3 linked regions of the Occallatibacter riparius genome follow. The protein of the gene in region 1 interacts with the protein of each later gene in a pairwise test. Links are inferred from orthologs where the notes say so. Each region holds a gene or a part of one and is shown in the gene's direction. Other genes may lie near its edges.

Region 1 (2,901 bases):
CGAACAGCTTCGAAGTGGAAACCGCCCAGCTTCGTCAGCAGCGGGCGAAGATGGGCGAAGCCGAAATTTCGTTGATGGAGTTTCGGATGGGTCTGTCGAATGAAATTGCCGAATTCTCCCAGCGAGTTGCCCCCGGACTTGGCTTGATACTCCTGGAACGCCCGCCGAAGATTCTGCCGAAGGGACGCGATTGTCTTCGCATCCATGTTTTGAAGGTCCGCCGCAGTCTTCGCAGACTTGAACTTCAGGCTCCCATTTGGAGACTGTTTAGCGTCAGCTTTTCCGCTCCGGGCTTGCTTCGGAACAGCCTTGGGCTTTGCGGGCGGCTTGGGGGACTTGCTCTTGACTTGTTTCACACCAACGAGGTGAAAGGCCGTGCAGGCGTTCCGAAGCGATGCAGGAGTGTTCGCATTGCCGTAGACGATTGCGCTCTTACCTCTTTCACGGATTCGCTGCACGAGGCGCGTGAAGTCCGAATCCCCTGAGACGATGCAGATCCCGTCGCTGAATCCCAGGCACAACTCCTCCATCGCATCGACCGCGAGGGTCAGGTCCGCAGCGTTCTTCGTATTGATATTTCGCAGGACTTCTACCGGAACGATGCTGAGTTCGCGCAGGACCTCCTGCTGCGCGATCACGTTCGATCCGTAGGCTCTCCTGAGATGAATCTCCCATTCTGAGAAGAGTTCCCGCAGGATTGGCGCCGCGTACTGCAGACTGACGTTCTCTGCGTCGAAAAAGACAGCGAGCTTCGGGCGATCGCCGTTCACTCATCCCTCCCGAACAAACAGGCGGATCCGCACACGTCTGCAAGGGGCTTCTTCTTTGCAGGTGCACGGTGAAAAACCATTGTAAGCGGGCCAGGAAGTCCGCCGTGAAGGCATTGAACGGTCGAATCCAGTTGAGCGCGGGCACTAAACTATCAGGATGGACATTCTCTACGGCGTGCATGCAGTGGAAGAGGCGCTCCGCGCCGGCCGCCGCCGTTTCGATCATGTGCTTGTGGCCCGCGAACGTCATGACGCGCGCGTGGAACAACTGGTCTCTCAGTGCCGCCAAGCCGGGGTGCGCGTTCGCTCGGAACCCCGCGAGCAGCTTACGCACGTGGCCGGAACCAGCGCTCACCAGGGAGTCGTCGCCGTGGTGCGTCCCAAAGAGATGCTGGCCATCGAGGACCTGTTCGAAGCGCCCGGCGGTGCCTCAAGCCGGCGGCTCATGCTCGCGCTCGATGGCGTCGAGGACCCGCAGAACCTGGGCGCGCTGCTCCGCGTGGCCGATGGTGCCGGTGTTGATGGCGTTGTCCTCACGGAGCGCCGTTCCGCTCCGCTCAGCCCGGTGGCGGTAAAGGCCAGCGCGGGCGCATCGGAGCACCTGCGCATCGCGAGGGTGGTGAACCTGGTCAGGGCCCTCGAGGAGCTTAAGGCCAACAATCTTTGGATCATCGGCCTGGACGAGCGCGGGGAGACTGACTACGACCGCTTCGATTTCACGGGCGACTGCGTTCTTGTGCTGGGGCGCGAGGGCGCAGGACTGCACGACCTTGTCCGCCGCACCTGCGACCACCTTCTCCGCATTCCCATGGCAGGTGGAGTCAGTTCGCTGAATGTGTCCGCTGCCGGTGCGGTTGTGCTCTATGAGGCATTTCGCCAGCGCCGTGCTGCCGCGGCGGGTGCTTCCTCCGCCCCGTTCGGCGCGTCCAAACCTAAAAAGCAGAAAGGTCTTGGCTCTTGAAGTTGTATTTGGCGCCGAAGGCGCGGTTGACCCCGGCCCAGGAGCCAGGAAGGTTGCAGTTCGTGAAGTTTGTTCTTTCGCGCGGCGTTTGTGCAGCGCTGTTCAGCTTGTTTGCGGTCAGTACGCATGGGTCCGCGCAGACGACCACGCCTCCGGCGCCGTCATCGACTCAGAGCCCCGCCCACCCGAGGGGGAAGGTCGTCTTCTCCCGCTCTACCGACGAGAACGGGAACACCACGACCACCGCGAGCCCTGAGACTCATCCGAAGGCGCAGGCCGCGGGTGCCGTGTCTGCCCAGGATGCTGACCGCCAGGCCGTCACCTTCACAGCGTTGGACATGGATGTACACCTGCGGCCCGTAGAGCATCGGATGGCCGCGCGCGTCCTCATGACGATCCGCAATGACGGCAAAGGGGCGCTCTCCCACGTTCCGCTGCAGATCTCCTCGTCGCTCAACTGGGAGCGGATCCTCGCCAACGGCAAGGACGCTCTCTTCCAGGTGGCGGTCGTGAACTCCGATGCTGATCACACCGGGCGGCTTCGCGAGGCAACGATCTCGCTCGCCGCACCGCTTGCTCCCGGCGCGACGCTTTCGATTGATGCTACTTATTCCGGCGCCATCGAGAAGAGTGCGCAGAGGCTCCTGGCAATCGGAACTCCCGACGACGTCGCTCTGCACTCGGACTGGGATGAGATCGGGTCGGGATTCACCGGCATTCGAGGATTCGGCAACGTTGTGTGGTACCCGGTCGCATCGGTCCCGGTCATGCTCGGAGACGGAGCTAAGCTCTTCGACGAGATGGGCGAGCATAAGCTGCGGGAGGCAGGCGCTCAGTTCCGCATGCATCTGGCAGTCGAGTTCCCGCACGGACAAGCGCCGAATGTCGCGATCATCAACGGGCATCCCGTCGCACTTACGGTGATGGACCAAGGCTCCGAGGAGGTGGCGGGAGTCGCGGTTGCGCAGACCGAAGCAACGACGCTTGGGTTCGAGGCGCCCAGCCTCTTCGTGGCCGAACGCAACTCGCACTCAGGCCAGAATCTCACCGAGTGGGTGACGTCTGACAACGCCGTGAACGCCCAGCTCTGGTCCGAAGCAGCTGACCGAGTTACGCCGTTCCTGCAGGGCTGGCTAGGCCAGCGTCCGCGAGCGCAGCTTACGTTGCTCG
Region 2 (3,153 bases), 2.3 Mb from region 1 along the record:
TGCGGTTCTCGGCACCGGATTCAAGCCGCCGATGAGGGGTCTGGCACTGGCTGCGCTGCAATGGGTTCGAGACAGCGACGCGCCGGTGCTCGCGGTGGATCTGCCTTCCGGCTGGGCGGCGGACGAGATGAAGGGCGATGGCGACGAGCAAGTGTATCCGGCGGACGGGGTTGTTACGTTCACGGCGCCCAAACCTGCGCATGTATTCGGCGAACTCACGAGGCGGTGGAATCAGCCGGTAGTGGTTGCGCCGATCGGTTCGCCTGACGAGGCGATGGCGTCTTCGCTTGATTTGTACTGGGCGGGAACTGCGCAGGAGATTGTGCAGACGCCGCGGCCGTTCGACTCGAACAAGGGCAAGTATGGGCACGTGCTGGTGATCGGCGGTACCTTTGGCTCGGCGGGGGGCAAGGCGGGAGCGCCTGCGATGACGGCGATGGCGGCCATGCGCGCGGGCGCGGGGCTGGTAACGGCAGCAGTGCCGGAGCCGGCTCTGCCGACCGTGGCGCGGTTTGCGCCTGAGTTGATGACGGTGCCGCTGGAGACGAATGGCCTGGGCGAAGCGCAACTGAGCGCTGATGAGGAGAAGCGTCAGGCGCTGTTGAAGGGGATGACGGTGGCAGCCGTTGGGCCGGGACTTGGGCAGGGTTCGGGAGCCGAGGCGATTCTGGAATGGCTGTTGAATGAGACGATTCCACTGGTGATCGATGCGGACGGGTTGAATGTTCTGGCCAAGTCGATGGAACTGCTCGGAGGGGTGGGGGGCGCGGGGCGCACGATTGTGCTTACGCCGCATCCCGGTGAGATGGCGAGGCTTGCGGGGATATCGACTGCCGAGGTTCAGTCGGATCGGCTCAACGTTGCGCGCGACTTTGCGGCGCGTTACGGCGTGATTCTCGTATTGAAAGGAGCGCACACGCTGATTGCGCATCCAAGCGGGCGAGTGGCGGTGAACACTACGGGCAATCCCGGGATGGCGAAGGGCGGCAGCGGCGACCTGCTAACGGGCGTAATTGCGGGACTTCTCGCGCAATTTCCGAGTGATCCGGAGAGGGCGGTGGAGGCGGCGGTTTATATCCATGGGCTGGCCGCGGACTTCGCGGTGCGCGCAGGGGACGAGCACACGTTACTTGCGACTGACACTTTGTCCTACTTTTCCAACGCGTTTCGCTTTCGCTCGACGCGCAGGAACGGTTATGTTTGGTTGCAGGGGCTGCCGGCTGACCTGACCGCGGCAAAGAGCTCCAGCGAGGCAGCAGAATGAGCAATCACGCCCCGGTGGCCGAAGGCCGCATCCACGAGTTCACCACGCAGAGCGGTGCGGACACCATCGAGGTCGGCCGGAAGCTGGCCGATTTGCTCAAGCCGCCGCAGTTGCTGCTGCTCCGCGGGGAACTGGGGACGGGCAAGACTACGCTGGTGAAGGGCATTGCGCAGGCTCTCGATGCGGCTGATCCCGACGAAGTGACGAGCCCGACGTTCACGCTCATCCATGAGTACGAGGGTACGCAGCACGGGAAGCCTGTGCGGCTGTTCCATCTTGATGTTTATCGGATCGAGGGCGAGCGCCAGTTGGAGACACTGGGGCTGGATGAGCTGCTTACGGACAATTCGCTGGTGCTGGTGGAGTGGGGCGAGAAGTTCAAGAGCCTGGTGAAGCGGGCGACCGGCGAGATTGCGATTACTTCCGCGGGTGGGGATGCGCGGAAGATTCGGGTGACGTCGAAGGATACGCCGTAAGCTGTGATCTGCTAATGGGAAGCGCGGTCGTCGCGCAGAGGTTCGCTTCCGTCTTCGACGCAGAGCTTGCAGTCTTTGTTGGTCTTGCGATAGTAGATGGCGGAACCCGCGAAGATGGCCGCCGATATGAGGGACCAGAGGGCAGCCTCCCGCGCGGCGTCGACTGCGTGACGGCCTCTGAGGATGTAGACGAGCGTCAGAGTGACGAATGCGATGGCAAAGACCTGAACGAATCGCTTGACGAGAAAACCTGGTCTCATGGGGAAGTGCCGTCTCCTGGATGCTCTTCCATCTTAGCGGTACGAGATTCACTGGCTGCAAGTGTTCGGGTGGTTCTGAACCGGGGTGGATCGGGGTACACACCAGCACCCTACAATTTGACTCATGCAGCGGATCCCCTTTGACGAAGTTCATCGGCAGCTTACCGCGGTTCTCATCAAACTCGGCTTCACCGCCGATCGTGCTGCGCTGTCTGCGCGCCTCTTCGCTGAGACTACGCGCGACGGCGTCTACTCGCATGGCGTGAATCGCTTCCTGCGCTTTGTCGCGATGATTCGCAATGGGAGTGTCGATGCTGCTGCGGGGCCGCGTGTGGTTTCGCGGTTTGGCGCGATGGAGCGATGGGATGGACAGCGGGGTCCGGGCAATCTCAACGCGTATGCGGCGATGGAGCGAGCGATTGTGCTTAGCCGCGAGCACGGCATGGGGTGCGTTGCGCTGGGCAATACCAATCACTGGATGCGCGGCGGGACGTATGGCTGGCAGGCCGCGGACGCGGGTGCTATCGGCATCTGCTGGACGAACACCATGCCCAACGTGCCGCCGTGGGGCGCAAGCGAGCCTGCGATCGGCAACAATCCACTGGTGATTGCGGTTCCGCGCGCCGCGGGGCACGTGGTGCTGGACATTGCTATATCGCAGTTCTCCCTGGGCGCCATTGAGGGCTATCGGAAGCGCGGCGAAACGCTCCCGGTCGACGGGGGCTTCGATACTGCGGGGCACCTTACGCGCGATCCTGCGGCGATTGAAGCCACGCAACGGATGTTGCCCATCGGCTACTGGAAGGGCTCAGGACTTGCGATCATGCTCGACATGATGGCCGCGATGCTTACGGCGGGCAGCGCGACGCACCAGATCGACACCGATCCGCTGCGCGAGACCGGGCTGTCGCAGGTGTTTATTGCAATGCAGCCTGCCGCGCTTGGGGACCAGGCCGAACTGGAGCGGATCGCCGACGATGTCGTTGCGTCGCTGCACCGCGCCCGGCCTGTTGAGGGCGGAAGGGGCGTCCGCTTTCCCGGGGAAAACACGCTGCGTCTTCGCGAGGAGAATTTGCGGCTTGGGCTGCCGGTTGATCCTGCACTTTGGCAGGAGATTGTTGCGCTGGGAGCTTGAGGTGTACTGCTCTGGTTT
Region 3 (3,064 bases), 2.3 Mb from region 1 along the record:
GTGGGCGGCCTCACGTGCCTCTATCGCGGCGTCGCTGCGGAAGGCGGACTCTGGGCGCAGCTTGAGGCTGTCGGCATGAGCGTGGAGATGTCGGCAGGCGTGCTGGTGGCGCGCAGCATGGAGGGGATGCAGTTTACGCTGGGGCCCACGATGGCGTTTCGCCGCCAGGTCATTCGCAAGATGGGCGGGTTCGCGGTCACGGCGGATTATTGCGCGGATGATTTCGTGCTGGGCAACGAGGCGCACAAGCACGGCGACACGATCGTGCTGAGTCATCACTCGATTGACCACATGGTGATCAATGCGAGCTTCTGGCAGTCGATGCTGCACCAGGTGCGGTGGATGAAATCGACGCGTTTCTCGCGGCCGAAGGGGCACTTTGGCACGTCGCTCACGTTCAGCATGCCGTTCGGGCTGCTGGGGCTTGGTGCAGGGCTTGCGTCGCATCACACGGCGATCGGCGTGAGCCTCATGGCCTGGGCGTTGATTTCGCGCTGGCTGCTTTCTCTGGGCGTAGGCAACTGGGTGGTTCGCGATTCGAACTGGTTCGGGCTGCTGGTGCTTTATCCCGTTCGCGATCTGATGGGCTTCTTGTTCTGGGCTGCAAGTTACACATCGAGCAAAATTCACTGGCGCGGGCGCAAGTTCCAACTGCTGCCTGGCGGCAAGATGCGCGCGGCTTAACGGCCAGAGAGGCTGAGGGCGCCGCTGACCGCAGGTCGTCGTCTACCATGAACGCATGAAAATTCTCTCGGCCGCCGAGATGCAGGCCTGCGATCGCGCTACGACGGAGAGCTTCGGGATTCCATCGTTTGACTTGATGCGCCACGCGGCCGCCGCGGTGGCGACTTTCGCGCGCGAACGTTTCGCCAAAGCGCGCCGCATTACGGTGCTGTGCGGGCGCGGCAATAACGGCGGAGACGGCATGATGGCGGCGCGTCTGCTGGGCGGCCATGGGCTGCACGTTACGGTGATGCTGCTGGGCTCGCCGGATGGGCTGGCCGGAGACGCTGCCGAGGCGTGGCGCAGGCTGGGAGACGCAGGGAATTGCAGGCTGGTGGTTGTGGAGACGGAGGAGCAACTGCAAGATCACCAGGCGGCGTTCCGAGCTGACCTGATCATCGATGCGGTTCTCGGCACCGGATTCAAGCCGCCGATGAGGGGTCTGGCACTGGCTGCGCTGCAATGGGTTCGAGACAGCGACGCGCCGGTGCTCGCGGTGGATCTGCCTTCCGGCTGGGCGGCGGACGAGATGAAGGGCGATGGCGACGAGCAAGTGTATCCGGCGGACGGGGTTGTTACGTTCACGGCGCCCAAACCTGCGCATGTATTCGGCGAACTCACGAGGCGGTGGAATCAGCCGGTAGTGGTTGCGCCGATCGGTTCGCCTGACGAGGCGATGGCGTCTTCGCTTGATTTGTACTGGGCGGGAACTGCGCAGGAGATTGTGCAGACGCCGCGGCCGTTCGACTCGAACAAGGGCAAGTATGGGCACGTGCTGGTGATCGGCGGTACCTTTGGCTCGGCGGGGGGCAAGGCGGGAGCGCCTGCGATGACGGCGATGGCGGCCATGCGCGCGGGCGCGGGGCTGGTAACGGCAGCAGTGCCGGAGCCGGCTCTGCCGACCGTGGCGCGGTTTGCGCCTGAGTTGATGACGGTGCCGCTGGAGACGAATGGCCTGGGCGAAGCGCAACTGAGCGCTGATGAGGAGAAGCGTCAGGCGCTGTTGAAGGGGATGACGGTGGCAGCCGTTGGGCCGGGACTTGGGCAGGGTTCGGGAGCCGAGGCGATTCTGGAATGGCTGTTGAATGAGACGATTCCACTGGTGATCGATGCGGACGGGTTGAATGTTCTGGCCAAGTCGATGGAACTGCTCGGAGGGGTGGGGGGCGCGGGGCGCACGATTGTGCTTACGCCGCATCCCGGTGAGATGGCGAGGCTTGCGGGGATATCGACTGCCGAGGTTCAGTCGGATCGGCTCAACGTTGCGCGCGACTTTGCGGCGCGTTACGGCGTGATTCTCGTATTGAAAGGAGCGCACACGCTGATTGCGCATCCAAGCGGGCGAGTGGCGGTGAACACTACGGGCAATCCCGGGATGGCGAAGGGCGGCAGCGGCGACCTGCTAACGGGCGTAATTGCGGGACTTCTCGCGCAATTTCCGAGTGATCCGGAGAGGGCGGTGGAGGCGGCGGTTTATATCCATGGGCTGGCCGCGGACTTCGCGGTGCGCGCAGGGGACGAGCACACGTTACTTGCGACTGACACTTTGTCCTACTTTTCCAACGCGTTTCGCTTTCGCTCGACGCGCAGGAACGGTTATGTTTGGTTGCAGGGGCTGCCGGCTGACCTGACCGCGGCAAAGAGCTCCAGCGAGGCAGCAGAATGAGCAATCACGCCCCGGTGGCCGAAGGCCGCATCCACGAGTTCACCACGCAGAGCGGTGCGGACACCATCGAGGTCGGCCGGAAGCTGGCCGATTTGCTCAAGCCGCCGCAGTTGCTGCTGCTCCGCGGGGAACTGGGGACGGGCAAGACTACGCTGGTGAAGGGCATTGCGCAGGCTCTCGATGCGGCTGATCCCGACGAAGTGACGAGCCCGACGTTCACGCTCATCCATGAGTACGAGGGTACGCAGCACGGGAAGCCTGTGCGGCTGTTCCATCTTGATGTTTATCGGATCGAGGGCGAGCGCCAGTTGGAGACACTGGGGCTGGATGAGCTGCTTACGGACAATTCGCTGGTGCTGGTGGAGTGGGGCGAGAAGTTCAAGAGCCTGGTGAAGCGGGCGACCGGCGAGATTGCGATTACTTCCGCGGGTGGGGATGCGCGGAAGATTCGGGTGACGTCGAAGGATACGCCGTAAGCTGTGATCTGCTAATGGGAAGCGCGGTCGTCGCGCAGAGGTTCGCTTCCGTCTTCGACGCAGAGCTTGCAGTCTTTGTTGGTCTTGCGATAGTAGATGGCGGAACCCGCGAAGATGGCCGCCGATATGAGGGACCAGAGGGCAGCCTCCCGCGCGGCGTCGACTGCGTGACGGCCTCTGAGGATGTAGACGAGCGTCA

Evidence for each region.
Region 2: the proteins of rlmB (region 1) and tsaE interact in binary tests that used the Escherichia coli proteins (3 or more experiments, as listed by UniProt). The link is inferred for Occallatibacter riparius from one-to-one orthologs.
Region 3: the proteins of rlmB (region 1) and MOP44_RS12580 interact in binary tests that used the Escherichia coli proteins (3 or more experiments, as listed by UniProt). The link is inferred for Occallatibacter riparius from one-to-one orthologs.

The regions. Positions count from the first base shown.
Region 1 is NZ_CP093313.1:860,732-863,632, reverse strand. Bases 82-2,829 are described here. They hold rlmB (23S rRNA (guanosine(2251)-2'-O)-methyltransferase RlmB), read left to right. Parts: upstream 82-927; coding sequence 928-1,731; downstream 1,732-2,829. Other genes in these bases: MOP44_RS03370 (M1 aminopeptidase family protein), read left to right, coding at 1,794-2,829; MOP44_RS03380 (NYN domain-containing protein), read right to left, coding at 82-770. Also shown: more of MOP44_RS03380, read right to left, coding at 1-81; more of MOP44_RS03370, read left to right, coding at 2,830-2,901. UniProt on the Escherichia coli protein: Specifically methylates the ribose of guanosine 2251 in 23S rRNA.
Region 2 is NZ_CP093313.1:3,114,453-3,117,605, forward strand. Bases 1-3,000 are described here. They hold tsaE (tRNA (adenosine(37)-N6)-threonylcarbamoyltransferase complex ATPase subunit type 1 TsaE), read left to right. Parts: upstream 1-1,260; coding sequence 1,261-1,740; downstream 1,741-3,000. Other genes in these bases: MOP44_RS12580 (NAD(P)H-hydrate dehydratase), read left to right, coding at 1-1,264; MOP44_RS12590 (hypothetical protein), read right to left, coding at 1,752-2,000; yiaK (3-dehydro-L-gulonate 2-dehydrogenase), read left to right, coding at 2,125-3,000. Also shown: more of yiaK, read left to right, coding at 3,001-3,135. UniProt on the Escherichia coli protein: Required for the formation of a threonylcarbamoyl group on adenosine at position 37 (t(6)A37) in tRNAs that read codons beginning with adenine.
Region 3 is NZ_CP093313.1:3,113,328-3,116,391, forward strand. What follows is about bases 154-3,064. They hold MOP44_RS12580 (NAD(P)H-hydrate dehydratase), read left to right. Parts: upstream 154-739; coding sequence 740-2,389; downstream 2,390-3,064. Other genes in these bases: MOP44_RS12575 (glycosyltransferase), read left to right, coding at 154-684; tsaE (tRNA (adenosine(37)-N6)-threonylcarbamoyltransferase complex ATPase subunit type 1 TsaE), read left to right, coding at 2,386-2,865; MOP44_RS12590 (hypothetical protein), read right to left, coding at 2,877-3,064. In the rest of the region: more of MOP44_RS12575, read left to right, coding at 1-153. UniProt on the Escherichia coli protein: Bifunctional enzyme that catalyzes the epimerization of the S- and R-forms of NAD(P)HX and the dehydration of the S-form of NAD(P)HX at the expense of ADP, which is converted to AMP.